One region of the Pantoea sp. SGAir0180 genome, then DNA from elsewhere that is predicted to be linked to it. Evidence: predicted binding sites of a transcription regulator. Region 1 holds the regulator's gene; each other region holds the start of a gene.
What was found. Region 1 encodes LexA, which represses DNA repair genes until DNA is damaged. Its sites were predicted from a motif close to TNCTGTATGTACATACAGNA; they were not measured.
Positions count from the first base shown of each region.

Region 1 (7,443 bases):
GCCCTTTACCTTGCGCACATTCTGCGTGCAGATAACCCATCGCATGATGGGCAACGTGATGGCTCAGGCCGTCCAGAATCACCAGAATTGTTTTCATGTTGTCCTCTCTTGCTGCGGCGTCTTCACGCCACAGGGGGCCTTTGTCTGCGTCTCTGACGTCGGGCTGTTTTAACGCCGCCAGCGCAACGCCGTCCGGCCGCATCTTAATATTTGAGTAAGTGCACACTAACCTGACGTAATCCCGTAACTGTTAATGCGGAACAGATTAAGCCTGGCCGGGCATGAACGCCGCTGTTGGCTGCGCGGAGGCCAACGCAACGTGCCGCCTCAGGACGCTTATCCATTGAGTCGGGTATGGAAGCGGGCGCTAACTGACTGCCGGGGTTGAAAAACCGAGCCAATGTAAATGTCGGATGTGAAAACCGTATGACAGGACGGCACGACGGAGTGGGTCTGCCAGCCGATATGATCGGTCTGTCCGGTTGGCTTTCATCAAAAGACAGGTTCGTACGGTCCCGGCGGTATAACCCAGGATGCCGGGGCTGGCATTCCATCGCGCAGTCTGGTGATTTGAAAGACGCTGTTAAGTAAGCCTGACGGCTATATTGTGATTTACGTCACACTAAAGCATGATAATGCCAGAAAACATCCCTTTATTTTCGAGGCGTGAAATGAGTGATAAAAACCCGATAGCACAAAAGATAGCGCGCCTGATGCAATGGGTGCTGAATGCAGGATTACTGATTCTGGCGTTCATTTTAATGGTCTTCCTGGGCAAAGAGACGGTCCATTTAGCCAACGTCCTGTTCAGCACGGGCGAGCAGGCGTCCTCCTATCTTCTGATTGAAGGCATCGTGATTTACTTCCTTTACTTTGAGTTTATTGCCCTCATCGTGAAGTACTTCCAGTCGGGTTACCATTTCCCGTTACGCTATTTCGTCTATATCGGCATCACGGCTATCATCAGGCTGATTATCGTCGACCACAAAAATCCCTTTGATACGCTGTGCTACTCGGCTGCTATTCTGCTGCTGGTTATCACCCTGTGGCTGGCAAACAGTAACCGGCTTAAGCGCGAATAACCTCGCGTTTGCATGACGGACGGGTGTGCCGTGAATCGCTCTGCGCTAAACTACCTGCCTGAAAATTTTTGGGGGAAAGTGTCATGACGCAAGACCCGCTCCGTTTATTACGTTCACTCAACTGGCTGGCGCTGGACGGTGCTGCTCTGTCGCCATCACTTCGTGACTGGCTGATGGAGGAGGACTCTATGACCAGGCGCTTCGAACAGCATTGCCAGAAGGTCAGGGTGGAGCCCGTTCGTGAAGGGTTTATCCACGCTGACGAATTAGGTGACGAAGGTGCGCTGTTACCCGCTGATCAGCGCTTCTGGCTGCGTGAAGTGATCCTGTATGGCGACGAACAACCCTGGCTGGCGGGACGCACGCTGGTGCCTGAAAGCACCCTGAACGGTCCCGAAGCAATGTTGCAGCAGCTCGGAACGCGACCGCTGGGACGTTACCTGTTCTCCTCTTCAACCCTGACCCGCGATTTTATCGAGCCCGGTAACGTTGAATCGCTGTGGGGACGTCGGTCGCGCCTGCGTTTATCGGGGAAGCCCCTGCTACTAACCGAATTATTTTTACCGGCGTCGCCGGTTTACCGTTACCAGGGTTAAGGATTTGACCTGTGCAAAACAGACAACAAATGACCAAATGGCAGGCTTACAGCCGCCTCATGCGAATTGATAAACCTATTGGCACACTGCTGCTGCTGTGGCCGACGTTGTGGGCGCTGTGGCTGGCTAACAGGGCGATGCCGCCGTTACCGGTACTGATCGTGTTTGTCGCGGGCGTATTTGTCATGCGTGCAGCTGGCTGTGTGATCAACGATTATGCTGACCGTAAAGTCGACGGCCATGTGGAACGCACAAAGCTCCGGCCACTGGCCAGCGGTGCTGTCACGGCGAAAGAGGCTAAAATGCTGTTTGTGGTACTGGGGCTGATCGCGTTTGGCCTGGTACTGAGCATGAACCTGATGACGATTATGCTTTCTGTTGTCGGGCTGGCGCTTGCCTGGGTTTATCCTTTTATGAAGCGCTATACGCATTTGCCGCAGGTAGTCCTTGGCGCCGCATTTGGCTGGGCAATTCCCATGGCCTGGGCCGCGGTTAGTGAGTCCTTACCTCTGGTTTGCTGGCTGGTCTTTCTCGCCAACATTTGCTGGACGGTGGCCTACGATACGCAATATGCCATGGTGGATCGCGAGGACGACCTGAAGATTGGCGTGAAGTCCACAGCCATTCTGTTTGGCCAGTACGACAAATTGATTATCGGCCTGCTGCAACTGGCGACGCTGGGGCTGATGGCGCTGGTAGGGACACGGCTGCATCTGAATGGGGCGTTTTACTGGACGCTGTTACTGGCGGGCGGTTTATTTGTTTATCAGCAAAAACTGATCGCAAAGCGCGCGCGTCAGGCCTGTTTCCAGGCGTTTCTGAATAACAATTATGTAGGGCTGGTGCTGTTTCTCGGCGTGTTAATGAATACTCCGCCGTTCTTAAACCTGTTATAGGGCAGGCACCGAACGTAGCGCCAGTGCGATGCACAGTGTGAGGTTCAGTAAGCAATAAAAAAGGCGACCAGTCAGGTCGCCTTTTTTGTCATGCCAGCACGTTAGCTGTGTGCAACGGCGCTCTCGATGGTCATACGGACATCGCTGGTGACCAGTTCTGCCAGAATGTGCCAGGTCGCCAGCGTCTGCGCCACATCCGCATCGCCACTGTCGCTGATATAGCCTTCATCGCGCAGGGTCAGTACCAGTGTAGAGAACACCGCTTTATCGAAAAACTCAGGCGCATTGATGCCATGCAGTACGCTCAGGCGCTGGGCCAGCGTGCGGCTCTCTTTTTCCAGCGTGCCGCGGTTGATGGTGGGCTTGGCGCTGAGAATCGAGAAGGTGATGGCGTAACGTTGCAGCGTTTCACGTACACCGGCAGCCAGCAACTGCAGCGTACGGTAACGTGCCGTGTTGAACGACAGCAGACCTGCCTCAACGGTAATCAGTCCCTGGCGCGCCAGCTCCTGGCATAAGTCAGCCAGCAGCTGCGGCAGCTGGTCGTTGCCCCAGCGCAGGAACAGCTCGCTCTTCAGCATGGGGTAAATCAGGCTGACCTGGCGCAGCAGTTCGGCTTCGCTCAGGTTACGGTGCTGCTGGATGATGGTCGCAATCAGAGAGGGCATCACCAACATATGGTGGATGTTATTCCGGTAATAGGTCATCAGCACCGCCTGCTCGCGCGGCAGAATAATGATGTCGCCAATGCTGTCCTTCTCACTCTCAAACTTGTTCATACTCAGCGCGTGATCCAGCAACGCTTCCGCAGACATGTCAGGCAAAGTGGCATCCGGCGAGTAGGGCACATTACGTAATAACTGGGTATAGCATTCCAGCTGCTCAATCAGCTGTTCACGGGTCAGTGAACGCTGGCGTGAAGCGAGCAGTGCCGTTACGCACAGGTTCATGGCGTTCGCGGCCCCGGCTTCATTAATACGTACCATGATGGTGGCGGCGATATCATTGGCCGTTGGCGTTAACCAGCCCGGACGTTGCGCTTCAATGGGATCGATAGACTCACGCCATTCCGGTACGCGCTTGTTCAGATAGTTGATCAGCGGCAACGGCTCACCAAAGTTCACATAACCCTGGCCCAGGTTGCGCAGCTTACGCAGGCCGCGCACCATCTGCATAAAGCCTTCTTTCTCTTTTGCCGCACCGCGTAGCTCTTTAGCGTAAGTACCCACTTCCATTACATGTTCATAACCGATGTAAATGGGCACTAACGTAATAGGTCGCGTGCCGCCGCGCAGCATGGCCTGCAGCGTCATAGAGAGGGTGCCGGTTTTCGGATCCAGCAGTCGGCCGGTACGTGAGCGTCCACCTTCCACGAAATACTCGACGGAATAGCCGCGGGTAAAGAGCTCGCCAAGGTATTCACGGAACACGGTTGAATAGAGCTTGTTGCCTTTAAAGGTACGACGAATAAAGAAGGCACCCAGACGACGGAAAATCGGCCCGGCAGGCCAGAAGTTCAGGTTAATCCCTGCGGCAATATGCGGCGGAACCAGGCCCTGGTGATACAGCACATAAGACAGTAGCAGGTAGTCCATATGGCTGCGGTGGCAAGGCACATAAACAATTTCATGGCCGTCCTGCGCCAGCTGACGTACCCGCTCACCGCCGTTAACGTTGATCCCCTGATAGAGTCGGCTCCAGAGCCAACCCATCACGCGGTCGGTGATACGAATCGCTTCGTAGGAAAAGTTGGCCGCAATTTCTTCCATCATTTCAATGGCGTTTTGCTGCGCTTTCTCATGGGAGATTTTCTTGCTACGCGCCTCGTCTTCCACGGCTTTTTCAATCGCTTTCGACTGCAACAGGCGATTGAATAAATCCTGGCGAGCCGGCAGACGCGGTCCCACCGCGGCCAGGCGCTGACGGGCAAAGTGGATGCGCGCTACGCGAGCCAGCTTCTGCGCAATCGACTTGTCGGTACCGTGTTCGGTCGCCATACGACGCAGGGAGACCGTGGGCGAAAAACGCACAAAACTGTCGCGGCCATGCCAGAGAACGGCAAAGAATTTTTGAATGCCGTTAAGGAGCCGCAAATGAGGCGGATGATCGTCGCCCTGGACTTCCCGACCCGGCGCACGGCCAAACATGACTGAAACCGGTAACATCTGAACATCAAGTTCAGGGTTGCTGCGGTGCAGATCAAGATACTCGTGGAAGATTTTGACCGATTCAAGGCTGGGCACGAAATAGGGGAACACACGCGGACCGTCATTAATAAAGACATGACGCGGCAACAGGGCGCCGTCTATCTCCAGCGGAATAAGCGGATCAGGCAGATCGTGCCGGATGCACTGCGCGCGTAAAGTCAGGAGATCGGCCTTTGAATCATAAGGCAGGACATACATAATAGGCCGGGTAGGATCCAGCCCATGTTCGGAGACGGGATCAGCCGGAATGGCCTTACTCTTTACCAGAAATGAAAGGGGTAAGTTCAGCAATTTATAAAAAATTTTACGCCAACCTGACATAGACAACATGAAGCCTCTTGTTAGCAAAGCGGCGCAAGCATATCAGAACGCGCAGCAAAAATCTGTGACAGCGACAATTGTGCGCTGCCCGGTATTGACGTCAATCCTTTGAAAAGAGTTCCTTTATCATGACAAATAATGTCACCGGCATTACCCGGATTGTGAAAGCGGCTGGCTACTCATGGCAAGGTCTTCGCGCCGCCTGGCAGCATGAAGCTGCCTTCCGCCAGGAAGCCGTAATTTCACTGGCGGCAATTATCCTGGCCTGCTGGCTGGATGTCGATACTATTTCGCGCATCCTGATGATTGGCGCGGTCATGCTGGTGATGATTGTTGAAGTTCTGAACAGCGCCATCGAAGCAGTGGTGGACCGCACAGGGCAGGAACGACATCCTCTTGCCGGCCGTGCCAAAGATATGGGATCGGCCGCTGTTTTGCTGGCAATAGTACTGGCCCTGTTCGTTTGGGGAACGCTACTTTGGTCGCATTTGCGATAAGCATTCCATCTCCCGTCAAATTACTGATTTTGGCCTGACTTTTGGTTTCCATTTCACCAATACCTGTATATACTCACAGCGACTGTATAAACAACCAGGGGGCGGGATGAAAGCATTAACCAGCAGGCAGCAACAGGTCTACGACTTGATTCGCGACCACATTAATCAAACGGGCATGCCGCCTACGCGTGCAGAAATTGCTGCGCAACTGGGCTTCCGCTCACCTAACGCGGCAGAAGAGCATCTGAAAGCGCTGTCGCGTAAAGGCGTGATTGAAATCGTCTCTGGTGCGTCCCGCGGTATCCGTTTGTTAATGGAAGAAGAACCTTCAGATGGCCTGCCACTCATTGGGCGCGTTGCGGCGGGTGAGCCGTTGCTGGCCCAGGAACATATCGAAACCCACTACAAAGTGGATCCAGACATGTTCAAGCCCTCTGCCGATTTCCTGCTGCGCGTTAGCGGCATGTCAATGAAAGACATTGGCATCATGGATGGTGATTTGCTGGCCGTGCATAAAACGCAGGAAGTGCGTAATGGTCAGGTGGTGGTAGCGCGCATTGATGACGAAGTCACCGTGAAGCGCTGGAAAAAGCAGGGATCAGTGGTGCATCTGTTACCTGAAAATACGGATTTTGAGCCTATCATTGTCGATACGCGTGCGCAGTCGCTGACGGTTGAAGGTCTGGCGGTTGGCATCGTACGTAACGGTGAGTGGTTATAACTCTTCTTAAGGTTGGCTCTTTACGTCAACCTTGACGTTACCCAGTCTGCCCCTGTTTTGCCGCTGTGGGTTCATCTGCAACACCAGCGGCGCATTGCACGGACGTTACATGCGCTTCCTGACAGCTACTGATAAAAAACTGTGGCGGCTGGCGCTGCCCATGATCCTGTCAAATATCACCGTTCCTCTGCTCGGTTTAGTCGATACAGCCGTTATTGGCCATCTCGACAGCCCGGTTTATCTGGGCGGCGTTGCGGTCGGGACGACCGTTACCAGTTTTATCTTCATGCTGCTGCTTTTTCTGCGTATGAGCACGACAGGCCTGACGGCTCAGGCGTTTGGCGCGGGCGACAAAACGGCGCTGGCGCGCGCATTGGCACAGCCCCTGATCATTGCCTTACTGGCCGGCAGCCTGTTTATTGCCCTGCGTCATCCTGTCACGGCATTAGCAACCCGCTTTATCGGCGGAGAGGCCGCTGTGCTTGAGCAGGCTGCGCTGTTTATCCATATTCGCTGGCTCAGTGCGCCCGCCATGCTGGCTAACCTGGTGATTCTGGGCTGGCTGCTGGGCGTACAGTATGCCAGAGCGCCGGTCATCCTGCTGGTGGTGGGCAACGTTATCAATATTCTGCTGGACCTCTGGCTGGTGCTGGTGCTGCACTGGGGCGTCGCCGGGGCTGCAGCCGCGACGGCTATCGCGGAGTATGCGACGTTGCTGGTTGGGGCACTTATGGTCTGGCGCGTGCTGGCGCTGCGCGGCATCACGCTGCACAGTCTGGTCCATAGCTGGCGTGGCGATATCCACCGCCTGCTTCGCCTGAATCGCGACATCCTGCTGCGTACCTTACTGTTACAGCTTTGCTTTGCCTCTCTGACCGTGCTGGGAACGCATATCGGACCTGATGTGGTGGCGGTAAATGCCATCCTGCTGATGTTCATGACGTTTACCGCCTATGCGCTGGATGGCTTTGCTTACGCCGTCGAAGCTTTTGCTGGTGAGACACACGGCGCAAAAGACGGCAGCCGGTTGCAACTGGTATGGATTGCTGCCTGCCGTCAGGCACTGTCAGTCGCGCTGTTTTTCTCCGTGGTCTATGCTGTTTGTGGCTATCAGATCGTGGCT
Region 1 covers NZ_CP028071.1:3,500,777-3,508,219, reverse strand. The annotation lists gene C1N58_RS16495 (alkaline phosphatase family protein) at 1-97, opposite strand, end outside; gene psiE (phosphate-starvation-inducible protein PsiE) at 672-1,082, shown strand; gene ubiC (chorismate lyase) at 1,166-1,678, shown strand; gene ubiA (4-hydroxybenzoate octaprenyltransferase) at 1,708-2,574, shown strand; gene plsB (glycerol-3-phosphate 1-O-acyltransferase PlsB) at 2,676-5,102, opposite strand; gene C1N58_RS16470 (diacylglycerol kinase) at 5,231-5,599, shown strand; gene lexA (transcriptional repressor LexA) at 5,706-6,320, shown strand; gene dinF (MATE family efflux transporter DinF) at 6,430-7,443, shown strand, end outside.

Region 2 (7,443 bases), 1.1 Mb from region 1:
CCCTTGTCGAGCAACGTCTGCGCCTGCTCTGCAGTGGTGACCGGCATGATGCCCAGCGCCGCAAACACCGCTTCGCTGGTGATGCGCGTCGCATCGTCGCTGACGCCGTGAACCAGCACCGGCAAACCCAGCCGGTTCAGCACCCGCGCCAGCAGGGGCGTCAGATTGCCCTGACGACGCGCACCGTTATAGCTGGGAATGACTACGGGCATCGGACGGCCTGCGGGTGCCTGCAGGCGCAGCATACGCGCCTGCATCGCCTGATAAAATCCGCGCATCTCCGCCTCGCCCTCGCCCTTGATACGCAGGGCAATTAAAATACTGCCCATTTCAAGATCCGGTACGCTGCCGTCCAGCATAGCGCCGTAAAGTGCAACAGCACTGTCGAAATCAATATCACGTGCATGATTCTTACCACGCCCGACTTCTTTGATAATTTTATTCAGTTCCATCACTCGTTTCCGTTCAGTGGTACCGACTTAACGCCGCGTCGCACGCGGTTTGCGCGCGCCAGGTTTGGATCGGGCCTTCAGGGCTTCAGGCTCAGGCGTCACCGGTTGTTCAATGGCGAACACGGGCAACGCGGCTAACAGCCGGGCACCGTAAGCTTTGCTCAGCAGACGGCGATCGTAAATCACGATTTCGCCATAGCACTGGTGGCTGCGAATTAAGCGCCCGACCTGCTGAATTAACGTAAAGGAGGCGCTGGGCAGGCTTTGCACTTCAAACGGATAGCGTTTGAGACTTTTTAGCCACTCTCCCTCGGTTAAAATTACCGGACTGTCTATGGGCGGGAAAGCGATTTTATGAATGTGCACCTGGCTGAGCAGCTCGCCTTTTAAATCCAGCCCCTCGGCAAAGGACTGCAAACCAATCAGAATGCTGGTTTCGCCCTGTTCTATCCGCTTACGGTGCAGGGCGATCAGCCGGCTACGCGGTTGATCGCCCTGCACCAGCATCATCAGGCGCAACTCGGGCAACGCCTCGACAAATTGCTGCATGGCCCGACCGCTGGCAAAGAGGACCAGAATGCCTTTGTGTTTATCGGTCTGCATTTGCTGGCGAAAAAAGGCCGCCATCTCGGCGATATGGGCTGCTTCATTCGCCATCAGCGGCTCGTAGCGCATCTGCGGGATAACGAGCTTACCCTGGTCGACGTGGCTGAACGGCGAGTCCAGCGCCACGAAGCGGTCCCCGGCCTTTTCATTCAGCCCGGACATCTCCTGCAGGCGGGTAAAACTGTTTAATGAGCGCAGTGTCGCAGAGGTCACCACCACATGCGGGATTTTCCGCCACAGCATTTTTTCCAGTTGATCGCAGACGCGAATGCCTGCGCAGTGAAACAAGAGATGTGCCTGTCCCTCACGCAGCTCGCGGGTAATCCATTTGGAGACGGGTGCGCCAGAGGCTTTCTCCATCGCGGCCAGCCGCCACAGTTTGCTGACCGATTCAAACCAGCCAAAGTGGCGGTTAAGCTGCAATAAATTGCGATGCAGACGGACCAGATCAACGCTACCGGTTTGTTCACTCAGCGCGTTGATCAGTCCCTCTGCCAGCCCGCGCAGCGCATCGCTCAGCTTAAACAGACGCGCGCACAGCGCCAGCACATCCTCAGGCAACGCGCCCAATACAAAGCGAAACTCGCCGGGCTGATTATGCGCGGGTAATAGCGGGCTCAATGCATCGCTTATCACGGTCAGTAACTCGCGCAGTTCATCACAGTGCGCTTTCAGGCGTTCAGAACTGGCCAGCGGAGGCGGCGATTTGGGCCGCATCTGGCTCATTATCGCCTCGACCAGTTTGACAAACAGATCGAGCTGCAGGCTGGTCCAGCCCGGCGTGATATCCGCGCTCATCTCCAGCGCATCCCGCGCCACGTCGGGCAGATGGTGGCCTTCATCCACCACCAGCATCAGGTTTTTGGCGGGCGGCAATACCGATTCATTTTCCATTGCCGCCATCACCAGCGCGTGGTTGGCGACCACCACATCGACCTGCTCGATTTCACGTCGCGCGATAAAAAACGGACACTCCCGATACCAGCGACAATGCACGCCCAGACAACTGGCTTTATCCGTCGACAGGCGCTGCCACAGGCTGTCGCTGACGTTTTCATCGCTGTGATCGCGCAGGCCATCCCACTGATGGCGATCGAGTGACTTTTGCAGCCGTCCGCACAGGATCTGCTCGTCTTTGGTGCTGCTGACCGCGTCATCATCCAGGTAGAACAGCAAATCAGCCTGCTGATGATCATCCGCCACCAGCGCAGCCAGGTTACGCGGGCAGACGTAACGTCCCCGCCCAAAGGCCGCTGTAAAGGTTAAATCCGGAATGATTTTTTTCAGCAACGGCAAGTCTTTGCTGAAGATTTGATCCTGCAAGGCCACGTTGGCCGTGCTGATCACCAGCCGTTTCTCTTCGGCACGGCTGACGGCGATACCGGGGATCAGATAAGAAAGGGTTTTGCCCACGCCCGTAGGCGCTTCCACTGCCAGGTGACGACCGTCATCACCCGACAGGCATTTTGCCACCTCAGCAATCATCTGACGCTGGGCCGGGCGAGGAATAAAATCGGGCACCTGTTGCTGCAGCGCTTTGTACCACTGTGCTATCTGGCTTTTTATTGCTGCTGTCAGGGCCATGTTCAGATTACCGTGTTACTCATTGGCCTGTATTTTTACACAGTATTGCGGTGTCGTCAGCTTTCAGGTCTGTTTTTTCGTGCCCGCTTCAGAAACGGGCGGCGAGGCGAGCGGGCTGAGCACCGGAAAACCGCGCGGCGCAGTCCATGTTTGATTGCCGATCCCGTTAACCCGGCGCACTCTCGCAGCACATCCGCTACGTCAGCAGTTTAAACATCACCGTGGTCGCGTCCATCTCACCGTGAATGGATTCCGCATAGAGAGGAATAAATCCGGCCACCTGCCAGTTCAGCGCCAGGTAAAGCTCGCTGGCGACATCGCCACGCCGCGTGTCCAGCACCAGTAAGCGTTTCCCCTGCTGGCGTGCCCGCTGCTCTGCCTGCTGCATTAACTGGCGTGCAATGCCCTGCCGCCGCGCGCGGGGATGCACTAATAATTTACTGATCTCGGCCCGGTGTCGGCCATTCGGCATTGCGCTCGCATTCAGCATAACCGTCGCGACAACCGTGCCATGCTGACGGGCGACCAGCAGCTCACTTTGGCCCTGTTCCAGTCCGGCAAGCTGACGTTGCCAGAACTGATGAATGGCCGCCCGGTCATCGGGATCGATAAACCCGACGCTGGCCCCGTCGGCGACACAGGCCTGTAAAACCTCGACCAGCTCGCTTAACGCCTGGTGCGCCGCACCGGCGCTGAGTGATTCATAGAGTGTCATGGTTTACATACCACCAGCAGGTAACGCGCACCTTCAGTCAGATGCGCCTGAAAGCCGGATGCGCCCGTAAGATGGAAACGCAGGCTGTCGCCCGGACCGAGTGTCCAGCTCTGCGCGCCCATCGTTACCGTTAGTTGCCCTTGTCGCAGCCAGATATGCTGCTCCATGCCCTGCACGGGCGGCGCATTATAATCAATACGGGCACCCGGTCGCAGCGTTCCCTCAATAAGTTCACATCGGAAGGTGGCCGCAGGCGGCGATACGTTACGGCGAATAAAACCGCTGGCTTCGTCCTGCCAGACCGGTTGGCGATCGCGCGGAATCAGCAGATCGTTACCTTCTTCAACTTCGCTCAACAGGCGTGACATTGTTAAACTGTAAGCGACGCATAAGCGGTTCAGGAGAGCAGCCGTTGGACTGGTTTCAGCGCGCTCAATACGCGATAATGTTGCCCGGCTAATGCCTGTTGCGGTGGATAACTCATCCAGTGACCAGCCCTGTTTTATGCGCAGTTCTGCCAGGCGAGCCGCGAGGCGTTGTTCCGTATTATCAGCAGCCATTTTTATCTCTATTATGAAATTTAATTCTCACAAATGAGATAAGACACCATTTAAGCGCAGCCGTCAAGTTGTACATTTAAAAATTGGTTGTACAACTTAACAGGCTTCGCTATGGTGGTTTCATTCAGGTCAGTGAAAGAGGTAAATATGACCTTATACAGTATCGGCGACGTCGCCGAGCGCTGTGGCATAAATCCGGTTACCTTACGCGCCTGGCAACGACGTTATGGATTATTGAAACCACAACGTACTGAAGGCGGTCATCGACAGTTCGATGAAGAAGATGTTCAGCGCATCCAGGAAATTATGCGCTGGATTGAGAGTGGAGTCCCGGTAGGCAAGGTAAAAGCCCTACTGGAAGGCGGCGATGTTGATACGCATGATGGCTGGACGGCCATGCAGGACGAGCTTATCAGCATACTGCGCCATGTAAGACCGGCAAAGCTACGCAATAAAATCGCCTTAATTGGCCGCGAATATGCAGTCGATTCGTTGATCGATCATGTTTTTATGCCCGTAAGGCAAAAACTCAGCCTTGATCAGAATACGGCCCGCACGATGTGCAGCCTGCTCGACGGCATTCTGATCGACTATGTGGCGTTCTGTCTTGCCAGTAATCGCAAAAAGGCAGGCAAGGAAGCGCTGATCATTGGCTGGGGCATTGAGGATCGAACCCGCATCTGGCTGGAAGGCTGGCGGTTATCCCAGCACGGCTGGCGGATTGATGTGCTGTCAGAACCGCTGGATGTTCCGCGACCGGAGCTGTTTCCCGGGCTGAATATGTTTGTTTTTACGGGGAAAAAACTGACACGTCGTCAGCAGGAACAACTGTCGCACTGGCAGGAGCAGGGATTCTCTGTGCTTTTGCATGAGGCTCACTGACACAAAAACGCACGCTCGGCACTATGACGGCTGCCTTGCGCGCGCTATCATCCCCGCCTTCACATCAACACCTTCAGGTTATTTATGAACTGGAAAAAAACCTTTTTCGCCACGCTGTTTGCTATTCTGGCGCTTGGCGGAACCAGTGGGCTGATGCTGGTTGGCTATTCGCTCATCGTCCATTCACGCTAAATCTGCGCTGTAGCCGTTCAAACAGGCGATCGCAGACAATCGCCAACAGTGCGACCAGTAAAGCGCCCTGCAGCACATAGGCGGTATTAAAGCCGCTTAATCCAATAATGATGGGCGATCCCAGGCTTTTTGCTCCTACGGTAGAGGCGATGGCTGCCGTACCGATATTGATAATCACCGACGTGCGCATTCCCGCAATAATCACCGGCGCGGCCAGGGCGAGCTCCACCTGCCATAAGCGCTGCCAACGGCTCATTCCCATCCCTACGGCAATCTCCCGGCTGCTGGCAGGCACGTTGTCCAGCCCTGCTAAGGTGCCCTGAAGGATAGGCAGCAAACCATAGAGCAGTAATGCCACGATCGCGGGCCAGGCGCCAAATCCCATCACCGGTATCGCAATGGCCAGCACGGCCACAGGCGGGATGGTCTGACCGGCTGCCGCAATGGTTTCCAGCAGAGGGCGGAAAGCGCGACCACTGCGACGCGTCGCCAGCACGCCACAGCCGACGCCGATAACGGTTGCCAGCAGACTGGCTACGACCACTAAAAACAGGTGCGCCAGGGTGAGTTGCCAGAAACTGTCCTGCTGGTAGAGTGGGCGCGCAAGTTCAGGAAACCAGGCGGCAAACAGCGGGCCACTGTAGGGCATCGCCCAGAGCAGTCCCAGATAGAGCAGCACCAGCCACAGCAGCGGATCGGCTAACCGTCGCATCGGCCCGTCTCCGCATGATGCAGCAGGTCAGCGAAGTGAAGCACACCAAGCGGGCGGCGATCGCCATCGACTACCGGCAATTTATCGGTGCCGCGACTGATAAACTGCGACAGCGCCTCACGTAACGTCAGATCTGCCCTGAGCGGTTCTGCTTCCAGCCATTCGCCATGACGCACCACGCTGCCGACCTGTCCGAGCGCCAGTAGCCGCAGTCCTCTTTCACTGCGGCCAAAAAAATCCCGGACAAAATCGTTGCCTGGCCGGGTCAGTAACGTCAGCGGTTTCCCCTGCTGAACGATCTCACCGTCATGGAGCAGCACGATGTTGTCGGCCAGCGTCAGGGCTTCATCAATATCATGCGTCACCAACACAATCGTGCAGCCGGAGACCTGATGGATACGTAACATTTCCTGTTGTAGCGCGCTGCGCGTTACCGGATCCAGTGCACCAAACGGTTCATCCATCAGTAACACCTGGGGATCGGCTGCCAGCGCCCGGGCAACCCCGACGCGCTGCTGCTGCCCGCCGGAAAGCTGATGCGGATAGCGACGCAATAAGGCCGGATCCAGATTCAGTAGCGTGATGAGCTCCGCAATTCGTGCCTGGCGGCGTGCATTCGGCCAGCCAAGCAAGGCGGGCACCGTGGCAATATTCTTTTCGATCGTCCAGTGGGGAAATAACCCCGTCGACTGAATCGCATAGCCCATTTGTCGGCGCAGGGCCTGCGCATCTAACTGACGAATCGACGTCCCCCGAAAGCGAATATCGCCCTGATCGTACTCCACTAGGCGGTTGATCATTTTCAGCGTGGTCGACTTGCCGGAACCCGACGTCCCCAACAGAACGCTAAAGCTTCCCTCGGCAAGCGTCAGAGAAAGATTTTTCACCGCCGCCTGGCCCGCAAAGTATTTTGTGACGCGCTCAAACTCAATCATCGCTTCGCTCCAGCAGGGCTATCACTACCCGAAATAACGCATCCAGCACGACCGCCAGCGCAATGACCGGGATCACGCCTAACAGCACCAGATCCAGCGCATTGCTCAGCAATCCCTGGAAAATAATGGCGCCGAATCCACCTGCGCCAATTAGCGCCGCGATCACCGCCATGCCCAGCGTCTGCACCACCACCACGCGTAATCCTGCCAGCCACACTGGCAACGCCAGGGGGACGTCAACGGCAAGGAACTGCTGGCGGCGACTCAGTCCCATGCCGCGCGCAGTTTCGCGCACGTCCGGAGGCACCTGTTGCAGACCGGTCACCACATTGCGCACAAGCGGCAACAGAGCATAGAGCACCAGGGCGATAATCGCGGGCGCCATCCCAATGCCGCTGATGCCCCATTCACCTGCCAGGGGAACACGTTTTGCCAGCGCCGCCAGCGGGGCAATCAGTAAACCAAACAACGCCACTGAGGGCACTGTCTGAACGACATTCAGTACGCCAAACACGCTGCTTTGCCAGCCAGGCCGTCGGTAGAGCGCTATGCCAAGCGGCAACGCGATGAGTAAGGCAGGCAGAACGGTGCCGACTAATAACGTCAGATGGCGCAGTAAAGCGGCATCGAACACCGCCTCACGACTGGCATATTCTTTAAGCAGAGACAGCTGTGAAAGTTGACCGCTGAACAGCAGAAACAGAGGGATGATCCAGACCGACAGATTCAGCACGAGCTGCCAGCGCTTATGTTTGGTTAACTGACGCACCGTATCCGTGATGAGCAGTAGCGTAATGGCACTTGC
Region 2 covers NZ_CP028071.1:2,432,233-2,439,675, forward strand. The annotation lists gene ybiB (DNA-binding protein YbiB) at 1-452, opposite strand, end outside; gene dinG (ATP-dependent DNA helicase DinG) at 480-2,642, opposite strand; gene C1N58_RS11355 (GNAT family N-acetyltransferase) at 2,839-3,357, opposite strand; gene C1N58_RS11360 (helix-turn-helix domain-containing protein) at 3,354-3,917, opposite strand; gene C1N58_RS11365 (MerR family transcriptional regulator) at 4,065-4,799, shown strand; gene C1N58_RS11370 (ABC transporter permease) at 4,972-5,703, opposite strand; gene C1N58_RS11375 (ABC transporter ATP-binding protein) at 5,691-6,638, opposite strand; gene C1N58_RS11380 (ABC transporter permease) at 6,631-7,443, opposite strand, start outside.
Region 2: a site for LexA is predicted at 2,668-2,687, ahead of dinG (ATP-dependent DNA helicase DinG). Genes of this name have one in related genera too.

Region 3 (7,443 bases), 2.1 Mb from region 1:
TTGCGCGTGATAACGATGCCAGTGCGCTGTCAGCATTACAGCGGGCACAAATTCGCCCGGTACTTGAGCAAATTCTGAAGAATGAAACCACGCTGAAGACGTTGCTGGGTGAACGTATGAGCGAACTGCGCTCGCTGGTCACGACCTCAACGCAGCAACACAACATTGTCTCTTCTTACGGCAAGATGGCGGGTAATATCCTTTACCCAAAAGACCAGTAAAGGCCGACTTATGCGGGTAAACACTCTTTTTTTAGTTTACCCGCGTAATTTCTTCACTCTTATCCCATACTTCCAGTTCCCTCTCCTCTGACTGGACGTTTGTCATGCACAACCCAACCCTTTTGCAGTTTTTCCACTGGTATTATCCCGATGGCAGCACGCTGTGGCCGGAAGTCGCAGAAAAAGCGGCCCTGCTTAATGACATCGGCATCAACATGGTCTGGCTGCCCCCTTGCTATAAAGGCGAGTCCGGTGGTTACTCGGTGGGTTATGACAGCTACGATCTCTTCGATTTAGGCGAGTTTGAGCAAAAAGGCAGCGTCGCCACCAAATATGGTGATAAGCAGCAGTTGCTGGCTGCCGTCAATGCGCTGCGCAGCCACAACATTGGCGTGCTGCTGGATGTGGTTCTCAACCATAAAATGGGCGCGGACGAGAAAGAACAGGTGAGCGTAAATCGCGTTAACCCGGATAATCGTGATGAAATTTATCCCGAGGTCGTGGAATGCGAAGCCTGGACAAAGTTTACGTTTCCGGCGCGGGCAGGCGAATACTCGACATTCATCTGGGATCATAAGTGTTTTAGCGGGGTCGACCATATTGAAAATCCCGATGAAAACGGCGTGTTCAAAATTATCAACGATTACACCGCTGAAGGCTGGAACGACCAGGTGGATAACGAGTTAGGTAACTTTGATTATCTGATGGGCGCCAATGTTGATTTCCGCAATAAGGCGGTGAGCGAAGAACTCAAATACTGGGCGCGCTGGGTCATGGAGCAGGTCCCCTGCACCGGCTTTCGTCTGGACGCGGTAAAACATATCCCGGCCTGGTTTTACAAAGACTGGATCGAACATATTCAGGACGTCGCTAACGAACCGCTGTTTATTGTGGCGGAATACTGGTCCTTTGAAACCGAAAAGTTGCAGGAATATATCGATCAGGTGGAAGGCAAAACGCTGCTGTTTGACGCCCCGCTGCATATGAATTTTCATCAGGCGTCTAAAGCCGGCAGCGATTATGACCTGAGCAAAATTTTTGATAACTCGTTGGTATTAGCCGACCCGTGGCATGCCGTGACTATCGTGGCCAACCACGACACACAGCCGCTGCAGTCTCTGGAAGCGCCCGTTGAAGCCTGGTTTAAGCCGCTGGCTTATGCGCTGATTCTGTTGCGCGAGCAAGGCGTTCCGACCATTTTTTATCCGGACCTGTTCGGTGCCCACTATGAGGATGAAGGCGGAGACGGTGAAATGCATCAGGTCGATATGCCGGTCATTCCTGAACTCGAAGGGCTGATTCGTGCCCGTCAGCAATTTGGCTGGGGCGCGCAAACCGATTACTTCGACCATCCTAACTGCGTCGCGTTCAGCCGCAGCGGAACCGCTGAAAAGCCGGGCTGTATTGTGATCATGTCGAATGGCGAAGCGGGGGAAAAACAGATTTCAATGGGAGAAGGATATGCCGGGAAAGTATGGTATGACTATCTGGGACATCAATCCGATACCGTTACGACGGACGACGCCGGCAGCGCCGTGTTTCGCTGTAATGCAGGCAGCGTGAGTGTCTGGGTTGTTGAGGCATAAAACCACAGGTCCGCTGCTTTTTCTGGCGCGGTAACAGCCTGCGCATCAGCGCAAAGCGGTCCTTAAGACCGCTTTGCGTCATTTATTTGTTCAGAACCGGACGCATAATCTCGGGTTCGATATTCTGAATCACATCCACACCGGGATGTTGGGCCGCTTCCTGTAAAGCTTTCTGGCATTCCACCGTGGGTCGATCGACCTTACGCAACGTAAGCCCGTCGTAATCCAGCTCACCGCCATCCAGATCCAGTGTCATGATGCGTAACTGACGCGTAACATTGACATAATCGCCATTCAGCTGCGTCAATTTGCCTGGCTTCGCAATGACCCGTTGCCACTGCCGGCAATCCAGCGTACTGCCGTCCGCGTTGATAATCAGACTCCCAATCGCCTTGTCGCTAATCAGGTTACTCTGCGGCCCAACCGTCTGCCAGTTGCCTTGTAAATTTGCCGGGGCCGGCGTTTGCACCGCACTTTGATAACTGTTTATTTGTGCGCAGCCACTCAGCGCCAGTGTGGCAATCAGCATCCAGTTTTTCATCTTTGATCCCTAAATCCGGTTAATGGCGGCTACGTTATAATTTTTACCGCCAGATGTGCAAGATATCTGAGGGATGAAATCAACGTAAAGCGCGCTTTTCCTGGATTCATCACGCACCGGGTGATGTTTATTCCCTTCCCTGCCCGCTTTTATCGCTGTGAATGAACCTGTCCACTCCGGCCTGACAAGGGAGGCACAACAGGCTACACTGTCGCCCTGCATTACATCTCAGAGATTTGTCATGAAAACTCCAGAAGCTTATTATGCCCAGGCACGCCAAATGTTCTTCACTGCCCATGCCGATTTTCAGGCCGCACTCGATGAACTGACCGAACAGGATGCCCGTGCCGCCAATATGTCCCTGCGTGAATTGCGCGAGTGGCACGCCGAACGCATTTATGCCGCCTTTTTACGCCAGAAAAATCTTGATGGTATGATTTTTTCGATTCAACTGGCAGAGCCGGATAAAGCCGTCGCCGCCGAAGCCATCGAAGCCTATCTCCGATCGCATGCCGAATCTCTGGGAATGAGTTGGGAAGAATTTTGTATTAAGAACGAGCTCTAGCTATACCTCAGCTGTGCGGACAGGAAGAATAACGGCGATGGCGTTGCGCAGCGTCGTGACAACAAACGGTTAATGCCCGTGATGTCCTAGCTGGCGGCAGAAAACCCCGCTGCCGCCAGCGTTAGCCATCACTCTTCTTGTTCGAGCTTTCCCCTCACCTCAACATACTTAGCCACGGCCAGTAATCGGTTGAGGTGCGTGAGCAACAGATCAATATCAGACTGCATGAACTCTGATGAGGAACGCGATGCCGTGACAATGGCATCCTGCACCGTCTCAGAAATCGTTAACGCATTATCTTGTTTCGCCTGGACTAATAAAGCGGCAACCAGCAATGACTGCGCTTCGACCTGAGCAGTCAGTTCCTTTGCATCGACATCCATTTTTGCCAGTTTAAGCAGAATATCAATAACCAATTGTCGCATTGCACTTCTCCCGGTGAGTGAGCGCATATATCGTTAAGAGCGCCCTCAGAGTAAATCAGATAAAAATGCTTTTCTACGCGGGACCTAAAAAACGGATTCATGCAAACATCAGCTTGATACTGTTTTTATTTACAGTAAAATGGCAACGCGATTTTGCCCTGAAGGGATGGTTATTATGTTTGTAGAGTTAATTTACGATAAGCGTAATGTCGCGGGCCTGCCAGGGGCGCGCGACATGATATTGGCAGAGCTTGAAAAGCGTGTGCATCGTGTTTTTCCTGACATCGAGGTCAAGGTGAAACCGATGGAACGTAACGCGATAGAAACCGACCTCAGCAAGAATGATAAAGCCACTGTCGCGCGTCTGGTGGAAGAAATGTTTGATGAAGCCGAGTTTTGGCTGGTGGCGGATTAATCCGTTAATCGCCACCCCTCAGTTAGCGGGAGATACCTTAACTCTCCTGCTCACTGTGGTTGATTTCAATTTCAATATCCTGAATGGCTTTCTCCAGATCTTCCAGCAACGTTCCCTGCTTATTCAGTAATGCGTCAATACGGGCCGCATTCCCTTCATCCTTGTATTCACCGGCATCAAAGGCTAACCAATGGGCGGAAAGCGTCTCAGTATTCGTTTGCGCATAGTGGCGCATTTCTTTCAACTGGGATGCCACGTCACGCAGATAATCGGTTTTGCTTTTGGTTTCGATTGAATCACTCATGCTGTGTTTCCTTTTGGTTGTTTTTCCAATGAAAATATCGTCTGGAGATTTAAAGTTAGGGCAATATAGCGGTTTTGCATTAGGAATAATCGGAAGTCACTTTTACAGGACATGGCTTCTCGTCGTGGTCAGGCGGAAAACGGCGGAGTCATACCCCGTCCTTACGTGATGATAATTTTGCTGACGGGTCTCCGCTCACAGCTTTGTTGTGCTGGTCTAGACTTAGAGGACGACAAAGAGGAGCAAACGATGCACAACCAAAGTAACGATAAACGTAAACATGAAGGCGATGTCAGCAAAGGATTACCCGAAGCCGCACCTAATGCGGGAAATGCCTACGAGGAAGATGATCATCCCGCAAACGATGCACCGAAAGATCACGGTGAAGTGCCCAGAAAAAATGATGACAGTCAGGATGATAAAAAGGATCCTTTCAAAGCATCATGACATGTCACTGTCTGCCCACTTAACCGGGGCAGACGGTGATCTGCACCATGCTTTGAAGCCGGTGCAGTCGTTATTTTAAGGCCAGCAGGATGAGAAGCCATGCCTCCCTGTTCGTTAACTCAGCTGGGCTGGCATGTGGGCTGCTCGCCTGGCAACGGTCAGGGACGGGCGGGCAACAGGCTTTGGCCCTTTATTCACACGGATCGCAGGCGCAGAAAATCGCCGGATACGGGAGCGGGCCCCCTCTGCACATGATCAGGCTTGCTGATTTAAATAATCGACCAGCATCTCAAGATTAATCCGGTGAGGGCCGTCTGGATAAAAAACATCCTGCGCCGGTCGATGGGCATCGAATAACGGTTGCAGATTCACATCCCGATCCAGCAACTGAATCGTCCCCTCAGTCAGTTTGTAAGAAATCACTGTGCAGGAACCCTCCGGGATTTTATCTATAAAATCTGACTTCCGGTTTTCCGAATAGACTTCATATTTAATCTGCTCACCACTTTTTGAGGTCGTGAGAAGTGTTTGAATTAAGTATCTCATGTTGATATATCCGTGAGCAGAATGAATGCTGACATTAATATCAGGCGACAGATTTAAACAGTTAAATATTTTAATTAGATTAGAAGAGGAATATTTCCGTTTGATGTGTAACCGGGGATGCAAGCCGCGTGGTGCCTGTTACGCTGCTGTCGCAACCCGCGTCGCCGTTAAGGTAAACAGGTTTTGCTGGCTTACGAATACATACCAGATTACATCTTTTGCTTTCAGTATTTCATTTTTTACTTCCCACCTTCAGGGATATTTTTAGTTATTAAGCTAACTAATTTTGCTTTTAAAAGTCGTAGAGAAATTACAACATTAGAAATGATATTTTTTGACGCAGGAACCGTGCTGAAAATACTTTAGCGGATGGCGTCATGCAGCCGTAACCGGCACAGCGAAAATGTCATAGTGAACGCCTGCACGGAAGCGAAGGATAAAGATGCAGGATATATTTTCTTTCGGCAAGAAAAGGAGAATAAACACCGACAGGTAGATGTCTGAAGTAAAGGGATGATGAGGCAGGTTGTGGTGCGATAATCGCGTCTCAGACGCTGCCTTGACAGGCCCAAGTCGGCTACCGCGCGCGGCTGGCATGGCCTGAACGCACAGGAAAGGTTATCAGGTGTACGATTGCATCGTTGAACACGTATAAAGCAACAAGAAGGCGCTTTTGGTAAAGCCACATTCTGTGTCGCTCTTGTCCCAACTCAACGCCGCCAGGCATATACCTGATAATAAAGACCCGTTTTCCCGACTACACCTGCATGTTCATGATGTCGGTATAGGCCGAAACCAGCTTGTTTCTGACCTGAATCCCCATCTGCATGGAGATAGACGATTTTTGCAGATCGACCATCACATCGTTTAAAGCGACACCGGGTTTCCCCATTTCGAACGCCTGCGCCTGGCTACGGGCAGTGGTCTGGGTTTCGCTGATTTTGTCCAGAGCGGCTTTCATGGTCGCGCCAAAATCGATATGGCTGTTGACCTCATCGCTTTTGTTATTGGCCTGAAGCGAGGTCATCTGTAACTGCTGTAAAACACCGTCGATTGCCTGAATTGACATGGTTGCTACCTCATTAAAAAAGATGAAGATTTTTGACGTGGGGAGAAGTTAACACATTGTCAATAAGACAAAGCCGCTAAATGACGCTAAAAACCGTGGCTTATTCACCCATCGAATTTTGCGTTTCATCAAATAATGCCAGGCATTGAAGTAGAAATTTTATTTAAGCAGGTCAGGGAGTCTGTTTTGCCATCACAACTAACCCGGTCAATTACGTCAGGCAGGAATCGGTCATGAATGCGAGTGCAGCCGCCACACAAAATGAAGAAACGAAAGGCTTTGGTGACCTTCTCGCTCGCCTGCGTGCCAATCCACGTATTCCGTTAATTGTCGCAGCCGCAGCCGCTATCGCTGTGGTTTTTGCGTTGGTGCTCTGGGCCAAAACACCGAACTACAGCGTATTGTTCAGCAACCTGTCCAATGAGGACGGGGGTGCCATTGTCACGCAGTTGACGCAAATGAATGTCCCTTATCGTTTCGCGGATAACGGCGGTGCATTAATGGTGCCGGAAGATAAGGTGCATGAGCTGCGCCTGCGTCTGGCTGAACAGGGCCTGCCTAAAGGTGGCAACGTCGGTTTTGAACTGCTGGATAAAGAGAAGTTCGGTATCAGCCAGTTCAGCGAGCAGGTGAACTACCAGCGCGCACTGGAAGGCGAGCTGGCACGTACTATCGAATCTCTGGGGCCGGTGAAAACGGCGCGCGTCCATCTGGCGATGCCTAAACCAACCCTGTTCGTACGTGAGCAAAAAGCGCCCTCCGCGTCTGTGACGTTAACTCTGCAGCCAGGCCGTGCGCTGGATGAAGGTCAGATTCAGGCCATCACGCACATGGTTTCCAGCAGCGTGGCCGGTTTACCGCCGGGGAACGTGACCGTAGTCGATCAGAGCGGTCATCTGTTAACCCGTTCTGACGCAGTAGGCCGTGATCTGAACGATGCACAGCTGAAATATGCCGCTGAAGTCGAAGCGCGTTACCAGCAACGTATCGAAGCGATCCTTAACCCGATTCTGGGCCAGGGCAATGTCCATGCGCAGGTAACGGCACAGATTAACTTCGATACCAGTGAACAGACGGATGAGAAGTACCAGCCGAACGGCGATCCGAAAAACGCGTCTATTCGCTCTCAGCAGACCAGTACCAGCGAGCAGACGGGCAGCCCTTATCCGGGCGGCGTACCGGGCGCACTGTCTAACCAGCCTGCGCCAGCCAATACGGCCCCGATCAACACGGCAAATAACAATGCGGCCAATGGCCAGAATGCCAATGGTCAGAACAATGCAGCCAATGGTCAACGGACCAGCACAGCCTCTACCAGCAGTGT
Region 3 covers NZ_CP028071.1:1,263,986-1,271,428, reverse strand. The annotation lists gene fliT (flagellar protein FliT) at 1-221, shown strand, start outside; gene amyA (alpha-amylase) at 326-1,807, shown strand; gene yedD (lipoprotein YedD) at 1,890-2,348, opposite strand; gene C1N58_RS05980 (DUF6388 family protein) at 2,590-2,913, shown strand; gene iraP (anti-adapter protein IraP) at 3,042-3,338, opposite strand; gene C1N58_RS05970 (DinI-like family protein) at 3,514-3,753, shown strand; gene C1N58_RS05965 (hypothetical protein) at 3,791-4,057, opposite strand; gene C1N58_RS05960 (hypothetical protein) at 4,307-4,504, shown strand; gene C1N58_RS05955 (hypothetical protein) at 4,760-5,050, opposite strand; gene fliE (flagellar hook-basal body complex protein FliE) at 5,808-6,119, opposite strand; gene fliF (flagellar basal-body MS-ring/collar protein FliF) at 6,353-7,443, shown strand, end outside.
Region 3: a site for LexA is predicted at 3,456-3,475, ahead of C1N58_RS05970 (DinI-like family protein). Genes of this name have one in related genera too.